Regions from separate parts of the Atlantibacter sp. MEI4A-1023 genome, predicted to be linked through region 1. Evidence: predicted binding sites of a transcription regulator. Region 1 holds the regulator's gene; the other holds the start of a gene.

The links. Region 1 encodes PhoB, which activates phosphate uptake and scavenging genes when phosphate is short. Its sites were predicted from a motif close to CTGTCATAAAACTGNCNNAT; they were not measured.
Region 2: ACVV26_RS04985 (PhoX family protein) is a predicted target of PhoB. The motif match lies at 6,301-6,320, and genes of this name have one in related genera.

What each region holds. Positions count from the first base shown of each region.
Region 1 is NZ_CM149568.1:3,501,819-3,513,705, forward strand. Features, by position in the region: gene brnQ (branched-chain amino acid transporter carrier protein BrnQ) at 1-35, opposite strand, end outside; gene phoR (phosphate regulon sensor histidine kinase PhoR) at 438-1,748, opposite strand; gene phoB (phosphate response regulator transcription factor PhoB) at 1,772-2,461, opposite strand; gene sbcD (exonuclease subunit SbcD) at 2,650-3,864, shown strand; gene sbcC (exonuclease subunit SbcC) at 3,861-7,004, shown strand; gene mak (fructokinase) at 7,356-8,261, opposite strand; gene rdgC (recombination-associated protein RdgC) at 8,387-9,298, shown strand; gene ppnP (pyrimidine/purine nucleoside phosphorylase) at 9,331-9,615, opposite strand; gene ACVV26_RS16670 (AroM family protein) at 9,729-10,406, opposite strand; gene yaiA (protein YaiA) at 10,664-10,855, opposite strand; gene aroL (shikimate kinase AroL) at 10,902-11,426, opposite strand; gene ACVV26_RS16685 (DUF2076 domain-containing protein) at 11,787-11,887, shown strand, end outside.
Region 2 is NZ_CM149568.1:1,031,833-1,043,719, forward strand. Features, by position in the region: gene ACVV26_RS04955 (YqaE/Pmp3 family membrane protein) at 33-191, shown strand; gene ansB (L-asparaginase 2) at 401-1,447, shown strand; gene cspG (cold shock protein CspG) at 1,752-1,964, shown strand; gene ACVV26_RS04970 (GNAT family N-acetyltransferase) at 2,112-2,546, shown strand; gene ACVV26_RS04975 (YncE family protein) at 2,936-4,012, shown strand; gene ACVV26_RS04980 (TonB-dependent receptor) at 4,063-6,261, shown strand; gene ACVV26_RS04985 (PhoX family protein) at 6,371-8,335, shown strand; gene evgA (acid-sensing system DNA-binding response regulator EvgA) at 8,497-9,114, shown strand; gene ACVV26_RS04995 (ATP-binding protein) at 9,118-11,887, shown strand, end outside.

The sequences.
Region 1 (11,887 bases):
GCGATGATGTCACGCGATTTCAGTTGATGGGTCATAAAGTCTAACTGCCTGTGGATGTGGTGTTGAAAAGAATGACGTTTAGGTTGCCAGCGCTGAGCGAAATAGCGTCGTTTCGTTATAAATCAGCGAAAAACACTTACCTGATGCCGTGGCGGAGAATAGTTTTTTGGATTACCACGAAATTACAGTGAGTCTGGCAACATCAGGTGCGCAATTTAAACGCTTATAACGTTTGAAGGCAATAAGGGATCTAAAAACCAGTAGATTATTCCACAATCGCGAAATGAGTTAGATATTCATACCAGAATCTTAAAAATGTTATGGCTTTTAATGCGAACAAAAAACAAACAACCGTCAAAAATAAGACAGTTGTTCAGGAAACCAAACGGCAAAAGGGCCAGTTTACTGGCCCATGGAAACTAAGTTTTACAGCGGGTTTAGCTGATTTGCCGCACCGGGGCAGGATTTGCGATAAGCCGTTCCGGCAGCACAAAACTAAAGGTGGTGCCTTTACCTGGCTGGCTCTCGATTTCAAGCCGCGCATCGTGGTGGCTGAGGGCGTGCTTAACAATCGCCAGCCCCAGTCCGCTGCCGCCAGTCTGGCGGGAACGGGCTTTATCCACCCGGTAAAAACGCTCGGTAAGACGCGGAATATGCTCCGCTGAAATTCCCGGTCCGTTATCCTGTACCGAAAACTTTGCTCCCTGCGGTGTGCGTTGCCAGGTTACGGTAATCGCCGTGCCTTCCGGAGTATGGTTGACCGCGTTATACACCAGGTTGGATATCGCACTGCGCAGTTGTTCATCATTGCCCAGCACTTTTAAATGACTGTCGACGTCAAATGTAAGCGTATGTCTTTTATGGCTTAAGGTTTGCGCCTCGCGCTCCACCACCCGCAACATCATCGGCACGTCAATTTGCTCATTCAGCACCAGCGCGGGCGCGGCCTCGATTTTCGACAGGGTCAGCAGTTGCTTGACCAGGCCTTCCATCCGGTGGGTTTGCTCGCGCATGGTATGGATGGCTTTCTCGCGCAGCGGGCCTTCGAGCGGTTTATCGTCCATCATCTCCAGATAGCCCTGGAGCACCGTCAGCGGTGTACGCAATTCGTGACTGACGTTAGCGAAGAAATTACGCCGTGCGCCTTCCAACTGGTGCATTTGCGTCACGTCGCGCGCCACCATTAATAGCTGTTCTTCGCTGTAAGGCATAACGCGGAATTCCAGGTGGCGGCCATTATTCAGCACAAGATTCAGCGGGCGGGTAAACTGCCGCCCCTTTAGCCAGTTGGTGAATTCGGGGTAGCGCAGCAGGTTAAGGATGTTTTGACCGTTATCGTCCGGCCAGCGCAGCCCCAGCAGTTGCTGAGCCAGGCCGTTACACCAGAAGATATTGCCCTCTTCGGTGGTGAGGATCACCGCATCCGGCAAGGATTCCGCGCCGCTGCGAAAGCGTTTGATCAGGCTGCCCAGCTCGCGGCGGCGCTTTTTGTTACGCAACTGCATTTGATGAAGGCCGTACAGCAGCGGGTCCCAACTCCCCCGCCCCGGCGGCGGCGTCATACTGCGATCGACCCAAATCCACCAGGAAAGGCGCATTAAATTCCAGAAATGCCAGACCAGCAGGCTGGTGACCGCCAGCAGCAGAAACCACGCCCAGTAACCAAAAATGGCCCCCAAAATCAGGGCCGGGATACAACACAGCACCAGCTCAAGGGCCAGCCTTTTCCATGACAGCCGTTCCAGCACGCGTCACTCTCCGGTTATCGTGATTAAAAACGACTTGAGAAGCGGTAGCCGGTTCCGCGAACCGTTTGCACCATACGATCGTGCCCGCTCAGCTCCAGCGCTTTACGCAGGCGGCGGATATGCACGTCCACGGTTCGGTCTTCTACATATACGTTGGTGCCCCAGACGTGATTAAGCAACTGCTCGCGGCTGTAAACCCGCTCCGGGTGGGTCATAAAGAAGTGTAACAGTTTGAATTCGGTAGGGCCCATATCGAGAGGGTTTTCGCCGGTCATCACGCGGTGGGAGCTGGGGTCGAGGCTCAGCCCCTGCATTTCGATCACCTCCTCCACCGCCATCGGGGAGATGCGGCGCATCACGGCTTTGATCCGCGCCACCAGCTCTTTCGGGGAGAACGGCTTGGTGATGTAATCGTCCGCGCCGGTTTCCAGCCCGCGCACCCGGTCTTCTTCTTCACCGCGCGCGGTCAGCATCATGACCGGGATATCGCGGGTCAGCGCTTCACGTTTGAGATGTTTAATAAACTGAAGCCCGGAACCGCCCGGCAACATCCAGTCCAGCAGGATAAGGTCGGGCCAGGGTTCGTTAAGCTGATTCACCGCGGTGTCATAATCTTCCGCTTCAACCGGCTGGAAGCCATTTTGTTCGAGTACGAAGCACACCATCTCACGGATTGGCGCTTCATCTTCAACGACCAGGATACGTCTCGCCATGATTAGCCCTGTCAAATTAAGTCGAATTTTCTGAATGCGGCGCCATTATGCGTCAGTTTTATGACAGATTTATGAAAAAGATGACGGTCTTATGACCCATCAGTTTGCTGTATAAATCTGGCGTCAGGACAGTGAAGTATAAGGAGGGTTATAATCCCCCTTTCGCTTTTACGCCACAGGGAATGACGATGCGCATCCTCCACACCTCAGACTGGCATCTCGGTCAAAATTTTTATACCAAAAGCCGCGCGGCGGAGCACCAGGCCTTCCTGACGTGGCTGCGCCAGACGGCGGCGGAGCAGCAGGTGGATGCCATTATCGTCGCCGGGGATATCTTTGATACCGGTTCGCCGCCGAGCTACGCCCGTGAACTGTATAACCGCTTCGTGGTGGATCTCCAGCCGACCGGCTGTGAGTTAATCGTCCTGGCGGGCAATCATGATTCGGTTGCGACGCTCAACGAATCCCGCGAACTGCTGGCCTGCCTGAATACCCGGGTGGTCGCCAGCGCGCAGCGTGATCCTGAAGGCCAGGCATTGATTATCAATAAACGGAATGGCGAGCCGGGCGCGGTACTGTGCCCTGTCCCGTTTTTACGCCCGCGCGACATCACTAAAAGCCGCGCCGGCGAATCGGGCAGCGATAAACAACTGCAACTGCTGGACGCCATTACCCGTCATTACCAGGAGTGCTTTGAAGCCGCCTGCCAGCTGCGTGGCGAACGCGCGCTGCCGGTTATCGCAACCGGCCATTTAACCGCGCTGGGCGTCACCAAAACCGATGCGGTGCGCGATATTTACATCGGCACCCTCGACGCGTTCCCCGCCAGCCATTTCCCGGCGGCGGATTACATCGCCCTGGGCCATATTCATCGCGCCCAGACGGTGGCAAAGAGCGAACATATCCGCTATTGCGGCTCGCCGATCCCATTAAGTTTTGATGAAACCGGCAGTGAAAAAGTGGTGAATCTGGTGGAGTTTTCCGGCGCATCGCTGGCGAAAATCACCCCACTGGCAGTACCGGTTACCCAGCCGCTGGCGATGATCAAAGGCACGCTGGCCCAAATCGAGCAGCAGCTTGAGCAGTGGCGCGACGCGCCCGCCGAGCCGAAAACCTGGCTGGATATCGAAATTGTCAGCGATGATTTCCTGCACGATATGCAGCGCCATATCGTTGCCATGACCGAAAATCTGCCGGTGGAAGTGATCTTACTGCGCCGTAACCGCGAGCAGCGAGAACAGGCTATCGCCCGGCTGGAAACCGAAACCCTGAGCGAACTCAGCGTAGAGGAAGTGTTTGAGCGCCGCCTGCAAAGCGAAGCGCTGGAAGAGGATGAAGCCGCCAGGTTGAGGACGCTGTTCGCCCAAACCCTGGAGACGATGCAGCAGGAGGAAAACGCATGAAGATTTTGAGCCTGCGTCTTAAGAACCTCAACTCCCTGAAGGGTGAATGGAAAATCGACTTTACCCAGGAGCCGTTTTCCAGCAATGGACTGTTTGCTATAACCGGGCCAACCGGCGCGGGGAAAACCACCCTGCTTGATGCCGTTTGCCTGGCGCTGTATCACAAGACGCCGCGCCTCAACACCATCTCCCAGTCGCAGAATGATTTGATGACCCGCGACACCGCCGAGTGTCTGGCGGAAGTGGAATTTGAAGTGAAAGGCGTGGCCTATCGCGCGTTCTGGAGCCAGTATCGCGCCCGCTATCTGCCGGACGGCAAACTCCAGCCGCCCCGCGTGGAACTGGCCCGTAGCGCCGACGGGAAAATTCTGGCGGATAAAGTGAATGACAAGCTCGATGCCGTTGCCACATTAACCGGGCTGGATTATGACCGATTTACCCGCTCGATGATGCTCTCGCAGGGGCAGTTTGCCGCATTCCTGAACGCGAAAGCCCAGGAGCGCGCAGAGCTTCTCGAAGAACTGACCGGCACCGAAATTTACGGCGTGATTTCCGCGCGGGTCTTTGAGCAGCATAAGCAGGCGCGTATCGATCTGGAAAAACTGCAATCCCAGGCGCAGGGCGTGATGTTGCTCAATGATGAGCAGCGCCAGCAGCTTGCGGAAAGTTTGCAGGCGCTTACTTCAGAAGAGCACGCGTTGCAGGCGCAGTACCAGCGCAACCAGCAGCATCACCAGTGGTTAAGCCACAAAGCGCAGCACGAACGCCATTGCCAGCAGGCGCAAACCGATCTGGCGCAGGCGCAACAGGCACAACTCGCGGCACAGGCCGATATCGCCAGGCTGGAACAAGCCCTGCCCGCCGAGAAACTGCGCCCGCTGTGGCAGCAGCGCCGCGACCAGCGCCAGACGCTGCAACGGACGCAAACCCAGCGCGAAGAAGTTAATGCTCACTTACTCAGCGAAAAGCAGCGCCGCCAGCAGATCCGCGCCGCCATCGCCCAACGCGCCGCTGATTCACGGTCGGAACTGGAGCTGATAACCGCGCTGATGCAAACCCACCACCGCTGGGGCCAGTGGCAAAACGAACTGGCTGGCTGGAAATCCGCCTTCGCTGAGCGCCGCCGCGACGACAGCCGGCTCGGCGAACTGCGTGCCGCGTTGGATCAGGTAAAGAAAAAACAGGCGCTGTTAGCCCCCGTCACGCTGACGCTGACGCCTGAAGAACTGAACAGCCAGCTACAACGCGCCGCCGCCCAGCGCGGGCAGCGCCAGAAACTGGCTGTGCTGCACCGGGATATTGCCGCCCAACGCCAGCGCGCCGGGCAGCTCGACCAGCAGCGCCAGGGCATTACCCGTCAGTTAGCCGATCTGGAACGTCAGCTCGTTGAGAAGCGCGCGGCGTATAAAGTGAAACAGGAAGAAGCGGCGAAGGCTTTCCAGGTGTGGGAACTGGAAAAAACCATCGCGGGTCTGATGGCGGAGCGGGCTCGGCTCCAGCCTGAAGCGCCCTGCCCGCTATGCGGCTCTACCCATCATCCGGCCATCGAAGCGTATAACGCTATCCAGCCGAACGACAGCGAGGCGCGCTACCAACAGCTCGAGAAGGAAAAATCGGCGCTGGGCGAACAGGGTGCGACGTTGCGCGGCCAGCAAAACTCGCTGCAAAAGCAGTTGATGGAACTGGACGCCGAAGCGGCAGGCATTACCCAGAAAGCGCAGGCGCTGAATGCCGACTGGAATGCGCTGTGCCAGGCGCTGGACGCGACACTGGACGCCAGCCAGCCGCTGGAGCCCTGGCTGGACGCCCAAACCCAGTACGAACAGCAGCTTTACCTGCTGCAACAGCACCAGCTCCTGGCGGATGACGCCCGCGCCAGGCAGCAGGCTATCACGCAATATGAAGCAGAAACGGCAGCGCGCTACCAGGCGCTCAGCGAACAATTTGCCGCCCTGGATCTGGCGCTGCCGGATGAGATCCAGGAAGCTGACTGGCTGCGGGCGCGCGAGCAGGAAGCACAACAGTGGCAACAGCAGCAAACCCGCCAGCTTGCCCTACAAAACTTGCTTATCCGCTGTGATGAAATCCTGGCAGTGCTGCCGGAAGAAGACGCGCAGCCCGCCCCCTTTACCGGCGAACCGCTGGATCACTGGCAGCCGTGTCACAACCAGTGCCTGACGCTGGAAGCGCAGTGGGCAACACTCAGCGAACAGTGCAAACAGGAGCAGGCACGAGAAGCGCAGTTGTCACAGCAGTTTGAGCAAGCCCTGGCGCAAAGCCGCTTTGCTGATGAAACTGCATTTCTTGCCGCAGTGCTGGAGCCACAGGACCTGGAGCGCCTCAACGCGTTAAAAATCCAAACCGAGCGCCAGCTTCACGAACAGCAAACCCGGCTGGCTCAGGCGGAACAGGCGCTGAACGCGCATCTGCAAGCCATGCCTGCTGAGATTGATAGGGCAGTAGATCTGGATGCCTTACAGGCGACACTGGCGCAACTTAGCCAGACGCTGCGCGAAAACGCCACCCGCCAGGGTGAACTGAACCAGCAACTCAAACAGGATACGGACAACCGCGAGCGGCTCGCGGGTCTGCAACAGCAGATAGATAACGCCAGCGCCCATCTGGTGACCTGGGCGCATCTCAACCATTTAATCGGCTCGCAAAAAGGCGATAAATTCCGCAAGTTCGCCCAGGGTTTAACCCTCGACAACCTGGTCTGGCTGGCGAACCAGCAGCTTAACCGGCTGCACGGGCGCTACCTGCTGAAGCGTAAACTGAGCGAAGAGCTGGAGCTGGAAGTGGTGGATACCTGGCAGGCGGATGCGGTACGCGACACCCGCACCCTCTCCGGCGGCGAAAGCTTCCTGGTCAGCCTGGCGCTGGCGCTGGCGCTCTCGGATCTGGTGAGCCACAAAACCCGCATCGACTCGCTGTTCCTCGATGAAGGCTTCGGCACCCTCGACGCCGAAACGCTGGACATCGCCCTCGACGCGCTGGACGCCCTGAACGCCAGCGGCAAAACCATCGGCGTCATCAGCCACGTCGAAGCCATGAAAGAACGCATCCCGGTACAAATCAAAGTGAAAAAGATAAACGGCCTCGGCATCAGCCGATTAGCAAAGGAATACGCAGTAAGTTAACTCCCCTCACACCAGCGGAGTCAAAGCAGGGGGTTTTCATCCGGCATCAAAATCGCCGAGGCGCAATTGACGAGCCAGGTCAGCCCCGCAGGGATGCGGGGCTGAGGTCGTGAGCTACAGGATGTAGCATCACGACCGACCTGAAGCGAGGAGATGGAGCCGAGGGCAGCGGCAAAGCCGCCGATTTTGTTGGCCGGGAGCCTGGGGTGTCGGGGACGCGGCGGCGAGCGTCTCCGACTCGTTCGCGTACACCGGTGTCGCATGAATGAACATAGTTTGAGCGAACGAAACATTCCACCCTATAAATAAACCCTTAGAGCGAACGAAACATTCCACCCCAGAGCTAGCCCACTACTGAGGCCATAACCACGCCGCCCCGCGTACCCCACTCGAATCCCCGTGCTTCGCCTTCAATATCGGCGTCTCGCACTCCCCACCAAACACCCACGGCTTAATCAATTGTGGCACCGTCTGATACAGCCGATCCACATTGCTCATCCCGCCGCCCAGCACAATCACATCAGGATCGAGAATATTCACCACGTGCGCCAGCGATTTGGCGAGCCGCATCTCGTAACGGCTGAGCGCCAGTTCAGCCACCGGATCCTGTTGTTCAACCCGCAGGATAATCTCGCTGCCTTTATGGGGATGCCCGCTTAACCGACGGTAATCGGTGGCGAAACCGGTGCCGGAAATAAACGTCTCGATACATCCTTGCTTACCGCAATAACACGGCACTTCTTCGCGATAGCGCAACTCGTCGGCGTCCATCCACGGCAGCGGATTATGGCCCCACTCGCCCGCCGTGCCGTTGCCGCCAATATGGCTGCGGCCGCCTAACGCAATCCCGGACCCGCAGCCGGTGCCGATAATCACCGCAAACACCGTTTGCGCCCCTGCCGCCGCGCCGTCTACCGCTTCGGACACCGCCAGGCAGTTAGCGTCATTCGCCAGGCGCACTTCACGCCCCAGTCGGGCGCTGAGATCGCTATCGAACGGCTTACCGTTAAGCCAGGTTGAGTTGGCATTCTTGACCACGCCGGTATAGGGCGAAATCGAGCCGGGGATGCCCATCCCCACGGTGCCGCGCTCGCCGGTGGCCTCTTCCGCCAGGCGCACCAGTTCAGCGATGGTTTCGATAGTTTGCGCGTAATCGTCACGCGGCGTGGGCAGCCGGTGACGGTACAATTGCTGACCGTCGTCAGACAGCGCGATCACTTCAGTTTTCGTACCACCTAAATCAATCCCAATACGCACAAGAAGCCCCTTATTTATGCAGATCAGCGTGACGGTTGCGGGCCTTTCTCTCAAAGGCCATGAAACTGAGCGGCGGTTTGGTTATCATGCCCGCTGCGTTTAACTACCAGACCGTGGAAAATATCATGCTGTGGTTCAAAAATTTAATGGTTTATCGCGTTAGCCGCGACATCTCGCTGCGAGCCGAAGAAATGGAAAAACAGCTGGCGGCGTTTTCCTTTACTCCCTGTGGCAGCCAGGATATGGCGAAAACCGGTTGGGTGCCACCGATGGGCTCACAGAGTGATGCGCTGACGCATACTGCGAACGGTCAAATTGTTATCTGCGCCCGTAAAGAGGAAAAAATCCTGCCTGCGCCGGTGATCAAACAGGCGCTGGAAGCGAAAATCGCCAAACTGGAAGCAGACCAGGGACGCAAGCTAAAAAAGACCGAAAAAGATTCGCTGAAAGATGAAGTATTGCACTCTTTACTGCCGCGCGCCTTCAGCCGTTTTAACCAGACCATGATGTGGATCGATACCGTTAACGGATTGATTATGGTCGACTGTGCCAGCGCCAAAAAAGCCGAAGACACCCTGGCGCTGCTGCGAAAAAGCCTGGGTTCGCTGCCGGTGGTGCCGCTAACCCTGGAAACGCCGCCGGAACTGACCCTGACCGAATGGGTGCGCAGCGGCAGCGCCGCGCAGGGTTTCCAGTTGATGGACGAAGCCGAGTTGAAAGCCATGCTGGAAGACGGCGGCGTGATCCGCTGTAAGCAGCAGGAGCTGGTGAGCGACGAAATCGCCGTGCATATCGAAGCGGGCAAAGTGGTGACCAAACTGGCGCTCGACTGGCAGCAGCGCATCCAGTTTATGATGTGTGAAGACGGTTCGATCAAGCGCCTGAAGTTTGCCGACGAACTGCGCGATCAGAATGAAGATATCGACCGTGAAGACGTGGCTCAGCGTTTCGATGCCGATTTTATTCTGATGACCGGCGAACTGGCAGCCCTGATTAAGAGCCTGGTGGAAGGGTTGGGCGGCGAAGCCCAGCGCTAACAGCATTCACCCTCGCGAGGAGGGTGAATAAATTACAGATAGCGGCATAAATAAGAGGTGGGTTCCGCCACTTGCAGGTGGAACTCGCTGTGGCCAGGCACATGAAAGACGTCGCCCGGTCCGTAAGTTTTCCACTCAACGTCCCCTGGCAGCAGCACGCGCAGTGCGCCACTGACGACCGTCATTTCTTCAGGCTGGGCGGTGCCGAAAGTATATTCCCCTTCCGCCATCACCCCGACACTGGCGCGGCCAGTGCTGCTACTGGTAAAACCGATGGATTTCACTTTACCGGAGAAGTATTCATTACTTTGAAGCATGGACTGGCCCTTATAGAAATGGTCGAAAAACCAATATACCCGAATTCAGATAACTTGCAGCGTTAACAATGACGGGTATCTCAGGCAAGCCCACTTCAGCTCACAAAATTGTGTTAAACCAGCAGTTCAGAGGCCAGATGGGCCACCAGCACGTTGGAGAGTAGCACCGGCACATCCAGCTCCTGCTGCAACAGATCGCGGTGAATCTGGTAATAGCCAAGGCAATCCAGCATCAGCACATCCGCGCCCTGCTCGATGAGCGTCCGTCCGGCATCCAGCAACTCCTGCTCGGTGCCGAATACCGGGCTCGCCAGCGCATACAGCGGCGGGTTTTCCAGCATCGCCCATTTTTCAGCCTGTAACGGCAGCAGTTCCGGGATTGGCACAATCACGCCAACCTGGTGACCATCGACAATGGAAGCGACCAGCGGCGGAATGATGCGCTGCGGCTCCAGTAAGATCGCGTTGCGGGCATGGAGTTTGGTGAAGCGGTAAGTGCTCATGAGCAGAATGACGTCATACCCCTGGTTCTCCAGCACTTCAATGGCGCTTTGCAACGCCAGCTCGGTTTTTTGACGCGACACTTCCACGACTTCTTTATTGCTGAGTAATGTCAGCATGCCCTCATGACCGGGCTCGACGCCATAGTCTTGCAGCGCTTCTTCTTTGCTGAGCGATCCCATTAAACTCATATGCTTAATTTGTTCTTCCGGGACCTGCTCCGCCAGTAACGGCATAATGGCACTGACAGGTACAACGCCAATCGTGAGTATCGCTAACGTAGGGTTCATGTTCATTCCGCCTGTCTAATCTCTTGCTTTTCTACTGCACTGCTTACCGCGCCATGCATTTATTGGAGATAAATTAACCATAAAGCCTGGCAGCTTCTGGTAATCTTGCCGCGCATTTTCTCCTCGTCGCGGCGGGTCTTAAAGTAAGGTTTTAATAGTAACGGGAATTTAACCGCTCCGGCGATTGAAAATTCAGAATTTGGCGAAGTGAAGGGAGGAAGGAAGGGAGAGCCAGCCGCTCTCCCTTGTGAATGGCGTCACGTTTTATCAGGATCTTCATAGCGCCGCTTCGCATCCAGCGCTTCGGCTTCCGTGTCATGCTCGCTAATCAATGCGTCAGGTTTCGGATGATCCGCCCGCAGCTGATACCAGGTCACCGTCTGCCCTGGGGTGCCTTTCTCAATCGTAACAATGCGCGCTTCTCGGGGATACGGGGGTCTGGATGCCATAACACTTCCTTATCAATGGATTCGAAGTATTAAGTATAGACAACCGCTAGCTGGCGCGTGCTAAACGCAACACTTCCAGAATACGCGCAATGATAAGGTCAACCGGCAGACTGGCGTCAATAACATGGTGCGCCGCCGCCTGGTAGAGCGCTTCTCGCTGAGCCAGCACATCTTCGATTTCTTCGACCATCGGTTTGCCGGTCAGCGTGGGCCGCTGCTCTTCTTCCGGCGATGCCAGCAGGCGCTGTGCCAGGGTGACAGCCGGAACCTGCAAATAGATCACCGCGCCGTGATTGCGCATAAACAGACGGTTCACCTCCGCCAGCACCATACCTCCGCCGGTGGCGACCACCGTGGCGGGCTGCGTCACCGCCTGCAACGCCTGGCTTTCCCTGGCGCGGAACCCCGGCCATCCTTCTTGTTCCACAATTTCCGCCACCGTCGCGCCGCTTTGTTCTAACAGCCAGCGGTCGGTATCGACAAAATGAAACCCCAGCGATGCCGCTAAACGCTGACCCACCGTTGTTTTGCCACATCCGCGCGGCCCGACCAGAAAAAGGGGTTGAGTCATGAAAGGATTGTCCTCAGCATCTCAGCCGTTGAGATGACGTCATTAACGTTTAGAATGGTAATCATACCAGCAAGCTAGTACACAGGAAAGGTGTAAAAATTTAGTTACGAAAATGAAATGTATCGACTTTTTACCGCCACCAAGCCGTGTGGAATAAGGCTGTTGCATGTAAAGAATTTCTACCACTGAAAGGTGCGCCCACCTTACTTGAAACTGACTATCAATTACAACCCCCTGATACGCATTCTGGATTCCACTTTTAAGAACCGGGCCTGTTTTGCAGATTTATCCCGTAACGCGAACGGGGGGATAAATCAGGATTATAGTTATTACAGATGCATAATGACGGAGATATGAATCATGCAATCCGAAGAGCAACGCCTGATCGATGGGCTTTTTAGCCGTCTGCAACAGGCTGAAAGCCAGAGCGCACCACGCGACGCTGAAGCCGAGGCGCGTAT
Region 2 (11,887 bases), 2.3 Mb from region 1:
TTTATAACCACCTGCATAATAAGGGAGTAAATATGGGTTTCTGGAGAATTGTTATTACTATTCTTTTGCCACCGCTGGGCGTGTTATTGGGTAAAGGATTCGGGATGGCTTTTATACTCAATATCATTCTTACCTTGCTTGGTTATATTCCGGGCCTGATCCACGCATTTTGGGTCCAGTCACGCCCGTAAATATCAACGGCTCAGCATCTCGCTGGGCCGTCGTGTTTTCCCGCTCTACTTTCCGCACCCGTTAAAACGCCTCTCTACCGCTTTTTTGGTATCTATCTCTAAAATTTAGAATTTCCTTAGCGTAAATGCGCAGCAAAGGGCGATATGTCACATTTTTTATGCGCCTGACAGGGATAATTCGCGCAAACTAAAACCGATGGAGAGTGCACATGGCGTTATTTAGAAAGACGATTCTGGCGGCTTTTGTGATGGGATGCAGTAGCGCCGCGCTGGCTTTACCTCATATCACCATTCTGGCAACCGGCGGGACCATTGCGGGCGGAGGCGCGTCAGCCACCCAGTCCGCCTACAAGGCCGGTAAAGTCACGGTTGAAAACCTGGTGGACGCAGTACCTGAATTAAAGACTATTGCCCAAATTAAAGGAGAGCAGGTCGTCAGCATCGGCTCTCAGGATATGAATGACGACGTCTGGTTAACGCTGGCCAAGAAAATCAACAGCGACTGCGATAACACGGATGGCTTCGTGATTACTCACGGCACCGACACCATGGAGGAAACGGCGTACTTCCTGAATTTGACGGTGAAATGCAACAAGCCGGTAGTGATGGTAGGCGCTATGCGTCCCTCGACTGCCATGAGCGCGGATGGCCCTTTTAATCTGTATAACGCCGTGATTACTGCCGCCGATCCGCAATCCGCCAATCGTGGGGTGCTGGTGGCGATGAACGATACGGTGCTGGATGGCCGTGACGTGATCAAAACCAACACCACCGATGTCGCCACATTCCGGGCCGTCAACTTCGGCCCGCTAGGTTATATCCATAACGGTAAAGTCGACTACCAGCGTGCTCCGGCCCGTAAGCACACAACTCAAACGCCTTTTAACGTCAACAATCTGACGGAACTACCCAAAGTGGGGATTGTTTATAACTACGCTAACGCCTCGGACCTGCCGGTGAAAGCGCTGGTGGAGGGCGGTTATAAAGGCATCGTCAGCGCAGGCGTGGGTAACGGTAATCTGTATAAAACCGTGTTCGATAGCCTGGCGACCGCTGCGCATAACGGCATCGCCGTGGTGCGTTCATCGCGTGTGCCGACGGGTTCCACGACACAGGATGCCGAAGTGGATGACGCCAAATACGGTTTTGTTGCCTCCGGTACGCTGAACCCGCAAAAAGCGCGCGTTTTGCTGCAACTGGCATTGACGCAAACCAGCGATCCGCAACAGATCCAAACCATGTTTAATCAGTACTGATTTTCAGCGGAGCCTGGCTTCAGGCTCCGCCGTTTTTAAGCGAGACGCTGAAACATCAGGAAATAGTTGATAAAACCGTAAGATGAAAATAGTTCTTGCTAAACTATTCTACGCCTGTATTATTGCCCTCGGTTTGTCAGACAGACCTTATGAAAGCAGTTTTAGTAAAGCAGTCCTCAGTTAGAGCGTTATCTTTGATACCCCTTCTCGTGAGTCTCCTCCTAAGCTTCTAAATAAGTTAATTCTGCAACGCGAGCCACGATATCCGCATCGAGCGGCACTCTATTTTTTCGAGGAAGTATCAATGTCTAATAAAATGACTGGTTTAGTAAAATGGTTCAACGCTGATAAAGGTTTCGGCTTCATCACTCCTGACAACGGCGGCAAAGACGTGTTCGTACACTTCTCCGCAATCCAGACCAACGGCTTTAAAGTTCTGGAAGACAACCAGAAAGTAGAATTCTCTATCGAGAACGGCGCTAAAGGCCCGGCTGCTGCGAACGTTGTTGTTCTGTAAGTGCTGAATCTCTCGCTTGATTTACGATAGCGAAGACGGTTTAACCCGAGCAGTTAAATAAAGCGATAAAAACCCGCCACTGAGCGGGTTTTTTATGTCTGAACCCTTCTCTGGTATTCTTTCATCCACACAAAATTAAGGATGAATATGATTACCACCATAACCCCGCAAGAATTTCCCTCCCTTATCCCTGTCTGGGAAAGCGCAGTGCGCGCCACTCATCATTTTCTTACTGAACAAGACATTGCCGCGTTACGCACGCAAATCCCCGACTATTTCCCGATGGTGACATTACGCGTCTGGCGCGAACCGCAAGGCCAAATCCAGGGTTTTGTCGGCCTTGCGGGCGAGGCGATTGAAATGCTGTTTATTCATGCCAGCAGCCGGGGAAAAGGGATCGGCCGCGCGTTATTGACGTGGGCGGTTGAGCAGGGCGCAAACCAACTGGACGTAAATGAACAAAACCCACAGGCGCTGGCGTTCTATCAACACTGCGGCTTCGAGGTGGTTGGGCGCTCTGCACTGGATGGCCAGGGCCGTCCTTTCCCGCTTTTGCATATGCGTTATGTGAAGCCCCGTTAAAAAAATAGCCTGGTGCAGGATGCTGCCGGGATACGTTCCCTGTAATGCTTTACTCTGCAATCAAAGTGATAACCCGTGGATAACCGGGTTATTTGCATTTATCACCCGATTCTTCTTTTTCACCCCTTTCCCCTGACTCCCCGGCAGGGGACCGCAACGCTTGCCATGAGAAAGTAAATGCGTACAATTCTCATTTGCTTTTGAGGGCAAGGGTGCGCCTCACCATTGGCTCCGATAAAGCAGTCAAACCATTAAAAACATGACCGGTATTACTCAACCGTGTGCTGAAAGCGGTTGAGTAATAACCGGTTAACTCGACATCTTCCTGTTCTGGCGCTTTTCGCCTGCGGTTAATCCTCCGCGTCAGGATGGTTAGCAAGGAGCTTTCATTGAAAATCAAACACACTCTGCTGGCGCTTGCCGTTGCCGCATCTTTGGCAAGCTGCGTCGCGCATAAAGCGCAACCCACCCAAGCCGCCGCCGCGCCTGCCGCTGAGAAAAATCAAAACGTCCAGCAGCGCGAGTTGGCGAACGGCCTGTATGAAATGGTTATTAACCCGGCGGGCGATGCGCTGTACGTCGCCAGCGCGTTAAGTTTTAAAGATGTGCAGGGCGGTGTGGTTTACAAGCTCGATCCCAGGACGTTGAAAACTATCGGTGAAGCCCATACCGATTTGAAAAATTTCGGCGCGGCGATTTCTCCTGACGGCAGCACGCTATACGTCACTAACTCCCTGGACGGCGGCATCAGCGCGCTGGACACCGCCACCGGAAAAGTAAAAATCCGTACTCTGTTCAAAGAGCGTAATAAAGAAGGCTTCCCTTACGGCGCGCGTGAAATCCTGCTGCGTGATGGCCTGCTGTATGTCGGCAGCGTTGCCGATCCGGCGGTGATCTGGGTGGTTGACGCCAACACCATGAAGCTGAAAAAACGCATCGATAACGCAGGGAAATGGGTCACCGGCCTGCATTACTCCGAACAGACTCAGCGTCTATATGCCGCTAACGGCGGCGGCGAAATTCTGGTGATCAACCCGAAAACGCAGCGCATCGAAAAGCGTTGGGCACCGCTCGGCGTGGATAACGCGCTGCTGCTGAACATGGCGGAAGATCCAGAAACGGGTCGTCTGTTCGTTACCGACAACTCGAAAGCCAAAACCACCCTGGTACTGGATATTCATACCGGCAACGTGATCAAACAGCTGGATACCGGCGATACCCTGGGCGTGAAATTCAATCCGAAGCGCAACGAGATTTACCTTTCCCAGCGCGAAAGCGGAAAGGTACGGGTGCTGGACGCGACCCGTTATACGGTGAAAAAACAGTTCGATCTGCCGCCGCATCCGAACAGCCTGCTGCTGTCCGCCGACGGGCAAACCCTGTACGTCACCGTCAAACAGGGCTTTAACAAGGATCACTCCACTACAGGCCCAGACAGCATTGTGCGGATCGCGCTCAATCACTAAACCGCTCCGTTAAAGGGCATTCTCTTTTGCATTTTTTTGAGTCACCAGGTATGAACGTAAAAACGAAAACACTACTGGCGCTGGCGATTGGCGCAATTGTTCAGGGCGCACAGGCGGCCTCCGCTGAAACCGCGAAAAAAAGTCAGGAAGACACCATGGTGGTCCATGCCACCGGGAATGACTTTAAACCCGGCGGCGACGAACTGGTCCCGGCTTTTCTTGACGGCCAAATGGCCAACGGCGGGCGGCTGGGGATGTTGGGTGAACAGAATGCCCTGGACGTGCCCTTTAACATCATCGGCTATACCTCAAAGCTGATTGAAGACCAGCAGGCGAAAACCATCGCCGACGTGGTCAGCAACGACGCGGGCGTGCAAAACGTGCAGGGTTACGGCAACTATGCCGAAACCTACCGTATTCGCGGCTTTAAGCTGGATGGCGATGACATGACGTTCGGCGGCCTGGCGGGCGTGGTGCCGCGCCAGGTGGTAGATGCCGCCATGCTGGAGCGCGTGGAAATCTTTAAAGGCGCTAATGCGCTGGTTAACGGCGCGGCCTCATCCGGCGTGGGCGGGATGATCAACCTGGAGCCGAAACACGCCACCGATACACCGGTGACCCGCGTCGGCGTGGATTACACCTCGGCATCCCAGGTCGGCGGCTCGCTGGATCTTGGTCGTCGCTTCGGCGATAGCAATCAGTTCGGCGCGCGGGTTAACCTGCTGCATCGCGAAGGCGAAAGCCCGATTGAAGACGACAAGCGCCGCACCACGCTGGCCTCGATTGGTCTGGATTACAAAGGCGACCGCCTGCGCGGCTCGCTGGACGCGGGCTACCAGAAAAAAACGTTTCACGGCGGCACTGTGGGCGTCAATATCAGCGCCGTGGATTTCATTCCCGATCCGCCGCGTAATACCAGCAACTACGCCCAGAAGTGGGGCTACAGCAATATCGAAAACGAGTTCGGTCTGGCGCGCGCCGAATACGATCTGACCGATAACTGGACCACTTACCTCGGGTTCGGTATGCAGCACGGTCGTGAAACCGGGATCTACAGCTCGCCGAAAATCAATAACGTTAACGGCAACGCGACGATTGGCCGTCTGGATACCAACGCCATCCACGATTCTTACAGCGGCATGGGCGGTATTCGTGGCAATTTCGACACCGGATTCGTTTCGCATAAGGTCAACGTCGGCTACTCCGCGCTGTTGCGCCGCGACAATATCGCCTGGGCGATGCTCTCGAAAAACCCGGCGGTACCGGTCAATATTTACGATCCGCAAGATGTGCCGATGCCGGATGCCGATCTGAAAGGCGGTAATTACAGCGATCCGCTCACCACCGGGCGCACCCGTACTCAGGGCTGGCTGTTGAGCGATACCCTGGGCGTGCTGGACGACAAACTGTTGCTGACCCTGGGTGCGCGTCATCAGAAAGTGGCGGTGCGCAACTACAGCAACGCGACCGGCGCGGAAACCGCCAACTCGCGCTACGATCAGAGCCGCTGGATGCCGACTTACGGCCTGGTGTACAAAGCCTGGGATGAGGTCTCTTTCTACGCCAACCATACCGAAGCGCTACAGCCGGGCCAGGCCGCGCCGAAAGGCACCTCTAACTACGGCGAGAGCACCGATATCGTGCACTCGAAGCAGAACGAAGTGGGCGTGAAAATGGACTATGGACGCATCGGCGGCTCGCTGGCGCTGTATGAAATCAAGAAGCCGTCGGGCTTTAACGTTGCCTCCAGCGATCCCAACGCGCTGCCGACCTGGAAAATGGACGGCGAACAGCGTAACCGCGGCATTGAGCTGAACGTATTCGGCGAACCGATGCTGGGCTTGCGCCTTAACGGCAGCGCCACCTGGATTGATGCTGAACTGACCAAAACCCAGAATGGCGTTAATAAAGGCAATGACCCAATCGGCATCCCGTCGTACGTGATGGTGCTGGGCGCGGAATATGACATCCAGCCGATTCAGGGGCTGACCGCCACGGCGCGCGTTAACCGTTCCGGTTCGCAGTACGCCAACGCGGCGAACACCAAAAAACTCGACGCCTACACCACGCTGGATTTAGGCGTTCGCTACAAAATGCAGTTAAATCAGGATCGCAACGAAATGACTTTGCGCGTGGGCGTGGATAACGTCACCAACGAAAACTACTGGTCGAGCGTGGATGATGGCGGCACGTATATCTTCCAGGGCGAACCGCGCACCCTGAAAGTGTCGATGAGCTACGACTTCTGATTGCCAAAAAAACCAGGGGGCAGCAATGCCCCTTTTCCATTGTTATAAATTTGTAATAAAACCTTCTTACACTGCTCACTTCTGATAACAATACCGACAGGAAGCCATGATGAGCAGACCTCTTAAGCCGCTGTTTAAACAGGAACACAGCGACGATATCAGTAACCGCAGCGCCAACCCCGTATTTTCCGATGTCGCCAGTGCGTTTTTAAGCCGCCGCCGTTTTTTACAAATGGGCGTCGTGGCCGGTGCGGCGGTGTCTTTTCCCGCGCTGATGAAGTCGCCAGCGGCCTGGGCGGTGGAAACCGCGATGGCTCGCCCGTCCGCACTGGGTTTCACCAGCATTGCGGTTTCTACGGATGATACCGTGCGTGTACCGGAAGGCTACGTGGCGCGTCCATTCTATCGCTGGGGCGATGCGGTGGGCTTAAAAGGTAACCTGCCGGAATTTAAAACCGATGGCAGTAACACCACCGATGAACAGGCCGCGCAGGCGGGCATGCATCACGACGGTATGGCCTGGTTTAGCCTGCCGCTGGGCGATAACGATCCGCACCACGGGCTGCTGGCGATGAACCATGAATACATCGACAACGGGCTGTTGTTTAAAGACGGCGTGGCTAACTGGAACCTCGATAAAGTCCGCAAAGGACAGAACGCGATGGGGATTTCGATCATTGAAGTGAAAAAAGAGGGCGACAACTGGACCGTGGTCCGCCCGTCGGAATTTGCGCGCCGCATCACCGTTAATACGCCGATGAAACTCACCGGCCCGGCGAAAAATCATGCGCTGATGAAAACCGACGCCGATCCGCAGGGGGAAACGGTACTCGGCACGATGCAGAACTGCGCCAACGGCCATACGCCGTGGGGCACCTATCTGACCTGTGAAGAAAACTGGTCGGATATTTTCGTCAAGAAAGCCGCGCCGAACGCGCTGGAAAAACGCTACGGTATTAGCGACAGCGATGAATCCTACCGCTGGAACGAGGCCGATCCGCGCTTTAGCGTCGACGCCACGCCAAATGAACCCAACCGTTTCGGCTGGGTTGTGGAAATCGATCCCTATCATCCGCAATCCACCCCGCGTAAACACACCGCGCTGGGCCGCTTCAAACACGAAGGCGCGGCCATTACGCTGGCGGCCGACAAGCGCGTGGTCGCCTATATGGGCGATGACCAGAAATTCGAGTACATCTATAAATTCGTCTCCGCCAATAAATACGACGCCAGCCAGCGCGATGCCGCCATGAATTTGCTCTCTGAAGGCACGCTGTACGTGGCGAAATTCAACGAAGACGGCAGCGGAAGCTGGTTGCCGCTGGTGTATGGCCAGGGCGGGCTGGATGAGAGCAACGGCTTCGCCAGCCAGGGCGAACTGCTGATCAAAACGCGTCTCGCCGCCGATGTGGTAGGTGCCACCAAAATGGACCGCCCGGAGTGGATTGCGGTGGATCCACACGCTGCCGGCAGCGTTTACTGTACCCTGACCAACAACAGCGATCGCGGCAAAGAGGGCAAAGCGCCAGTAGATGCCGCCAACCCGCGCGCCAGTAACGTCTACGGGCATATCATGCACTGGACCGAAGAGAACAGCGACCCGGCCTCTACCGCGTTCAAATGGGATATCCTGGTGATGGGCGGCAAGCCGGACAGCGCCGACGAAAAGGCGAAAGGCTCAATGAAAGGGGCGGAATTTGGTAGCCCGGACGGCCTGTCGTTCGACCATCGCGGCGTGCTGTGGATCCAGACCGACGTCTCATCCAGTACTATCAACAAAAAAGCCTACGAGGGAATGGGTAACAACCAGATGCTCGCCACCGTGCCTGGCACCAATGAGTATCGCCGCTTCCTCACCGGGCCGCGCGGCTGCGAGATCACCGGCATCGCCTTTACGCCAGATAACCGCACGCTGTTTATCAATATCCAGCACCCCGGCGAGCCTGGCGATGATATCAGCGACCCGGCGAACCCGACCGCCGTGTCCACCTGGCCTGACGGCGATAAAAATAGCCGCCCACGCTCATCTACCGTGGTAATTGTTAAAGCCGACGGCGGAATTATCGGCAGTTAACCTCTCCGGCCTCCTTTGGGAGGCCGTTTTCTTTTGCGCTGTAACCCCCTCTTTTTGCTATTGATCGCGTGAATGTGCTGTCGTCTGCGTTAGGGTTTGGGCTATGCTCAGTAAAAGTCTGCCCGCGCTTAGCGTTTCCTGCTTAGAGGAGGACGTCGCCAGTGACCACTGCCATTATTATCGACGATCATCCTCTGGCGCGTATGGCGATCCGCGGCGTGCTGGAGGCACATCACCTCACCGTTACCCACGAATTCGAAGATGGTGCTGTGGCGTTAAAAGCGTTGCGACACGCGCCTGCGGAAATCATCATTATTGATGTCGATATTCCCGGCGTTAACGGCATCGAACTGATCGAGAAATTACGTAAAGACCAGTATCGGGGCATTGTGATTGTGGTGTCGGCGAAAAACGACCGCTATTACAGCCGACGCAGCGCAGAGGCGGGAGCCCACGCCTTTATTAGCAAGAAAGAAGAAATGACCACCATTATGGCGGCGATCCGGGCAGCGCAAAATGGCTATAGTTATTTCCCTATCGTGCTGGATGATTTTACCGGTGTGCCGTCGGGGGATCGGGAGAAACTCGAATTACTCTCCACCCAGGAAATGAAAGTAATGCGCTATATGCTGGAGGGCTTCGACAACAATAAAATCGGCGAGCAGATGCATATTAGCGGCAAAACTGTCAGCACCTATAAAAGCCGGTTGATGGAAAAGCTGGGATGCAAAACGCTTATCGAGTTACTGGCTTTTGCCAGCCAGAATAAGCTGATCTGACCCATGAAAAGCCTGCTGATTATTCTGTTCGTTCTGTTATCAGCGCTATTTACCCCGGCGCGGGCGCAAACGCCTGGCGCGGAAAAACTCGATCTCTCTGGCTTTAATCCATTACAACCCGTTCAGCTTTATCTCACCGATGAACAAAATCGCTGGCTGCGGCAGAAAAAAACCTTACGGGTGGCCATCTTCCCGCCGGATATTCCGCCGCTGGTGTTGAATACCGTGTCGGGCCGCTATCGGGGAATGAATGCCGATTATCTGGCGCTGATGCAGCGCTCGCTGAATATTAATCTCGACGTCTGGCGTTACCAGAATGAAGCCCAGGCGGTGGCCGCTCTGAAGCAGAATAATGTCGATTTGCTGCTTACCGGCTTACAGTATCAGCCCGAACCGCCTGCGGACGTGGCGCTTTCCGCGCCGGTGATCGCCTCCTGGCCCGCGCTGGTGACGACGCTTTCTAACGTGATGGAGCCCCTGCGCAGTGAGAAGCTCGTCACCGTCGCCACGGTGGGCGATTATCCGCCCCCGGCATGGATTAAACAGTCATTTCCCAATGCGCAAATTCATCATTATGCCAGCTACCATGCGGCGCTCTCCTCGGTGGCGGAAGGGAAGGATAACTATTTTATCGGCGACAGTTTGCCGGGCAGCGCGATTATTTCACAGGAATTTGCCCTGGCGCTGACCACGGTTAAATACTGGGGCGACGAGCAGAAAAGAAGCCATTTCCTGATTGCCCCGTCGCAGGAGCTGTTACGGCAAATCGTTAATAGCTTTCTCGGATCTATTGACGAACATCTCCATAATCAAATAACCCAGTCGTGGATAGAAAAAGGCAACCTGACCTTTGCACTGGATAAGCTGGACTTAACCAACCGCGAAAGACAGTGGCTCAACCAACATAAAACGCTGCGCATTATCGTGAACCCTTATTTCGCGCCCTATACCCTGTTGGACAGCAATCTGGAAACCCGTGGAATTATCGGCGACATCCTGAATTTAATCAGCCTGCAAACCGGTCTGAAATTTGAAACCATCGTCGCGAAATCTAACGATGAAATGCTGGAAGCGATGGGCAAAGGCAACTGGCATTTAATGCAGACCGCGACCTGGGATGTAAACCGCATCAATAATTTGTCCTATACCCATCCTTTTATTACCACACCCAACGTCATCGTGATGAAAAACGGTCAGCCGCAGGCAAATGCACTACGGCCGGGAATGACCGTCGCCATCGCCTCGCTGCACAATCTGATCCCGGTACTGAACAGTAAATATCCGGGCATTGCCTGGCGGCAGGTGGATAACGCCAGCGTGGCGCTGAATCTGGTGGCGAATGGCGACGTGGACGCGGCGATTTCTAACCAGTTAACCGCGCGCTACTTCAGCGAGCACTATTATCCCGACCAACTGGCCTTTACGCCGTTGCCCGACGAACCGCCGTCGGCGATTGGCTTTGCCATGCCGCGTTCGGAACCCGAGCTGCGGCAAATTCTTGATAAAGCACTGGATAACATTCCGCAAAAAGAGATCCTGCAAATTGTCGGTAAATGGGTGCGCTTACCGGACGTCACCATCGACACCTGGGAGTTGTATAACAAACCGTTTTATCTGGTTGCAGTACTGGCGGGGCTGCTGGTGCTCAGCAGCCTGATCTGGGGGCTGTATCTGCTGTCGGAAATCCGCAAAAGAAAGCGGGCGCAGTACCAGATGGAGCAAGAAAAAGATAACGCCCTGCGGGCCAATAAAGAGAAGCGCGTTTTTCTGGCTCGCATGAGCCATGAAATCCGCACCCCGGTGAGCGCCATCATGGGTTTTCTTGAGCTACTGCACCGCTCCAGGGAGATCCGCGCCGAACATGATAAAACCGCCGTTGACCGGGCATGGCAGGCGGCGCAGTCACTGATGATGTTGATTGGCAACGTGCTGGACCTGGAGAAAATCGAATCCGGCAAAGTTGAACTTACGCCCCGCTGGGTGGATATCAACGCGCTGCTGGCGGAGGTCGTGCAACTGTTCAGCGGATTAGCGGCACAAAAATCGCTGCAACTGCGGGTAAATAGCTCGCTGGAAAATGTCCGGCTGTGGCTGGACCCGCAGCCGCTGCGCCAGGCGCTGACCAATCTTGTTGGCAACGCCGTCAAATTTACCGCCCAGGGCAGTGTGACCGTCACGGCCCAGACGCAGCGGGTGGATGATAAACAGGTCGAACTGATTATCGACGTGAGCGATACCGGGCCGGGTATTTCCGCTGAGCAGCAGAGCCGCTTGTTTACGCCGTTCAGCCAGACCGACGCGGGCCGCGCCCAGACCGGTTCCGGCCTGGGGCTGGCAATCAGCAAAGAGCTGCTGGCGCAAATGGGCGGCACGCTGGCGCTGCAAAGCGAGCCGGGGCAGGGCGCGACGTTCACCCTGGCCTTAACGGCCGCCAGCCAGCGCAGCCGGGGGCAACGCGCAACGGAGACGCCCACGCAGCCGGATGCCCTGTCGCCACATCTGGCGATATTGATTGCCGACGATCATTCCACTAACCGCTTGCTGCTAAAGGAACAATTACACGCGCTTGGGCAGCGGGCCGATGAAGCCAGCGACGGCCTCCAGGCGCTGAAGGCGCTCCGGCAGCGCCAGTACGACCTGCTGATCACCGACATCAATATGCCTGAAATGGATGGCATCGCGCTCGCCCAGGCGTTACGCGCCGCCGGGCACAACCTGGTGATATGGGGGCTGACGGCGTCGGCGCAGGAGGAGGAGCAGCAGCGTTGCCTGG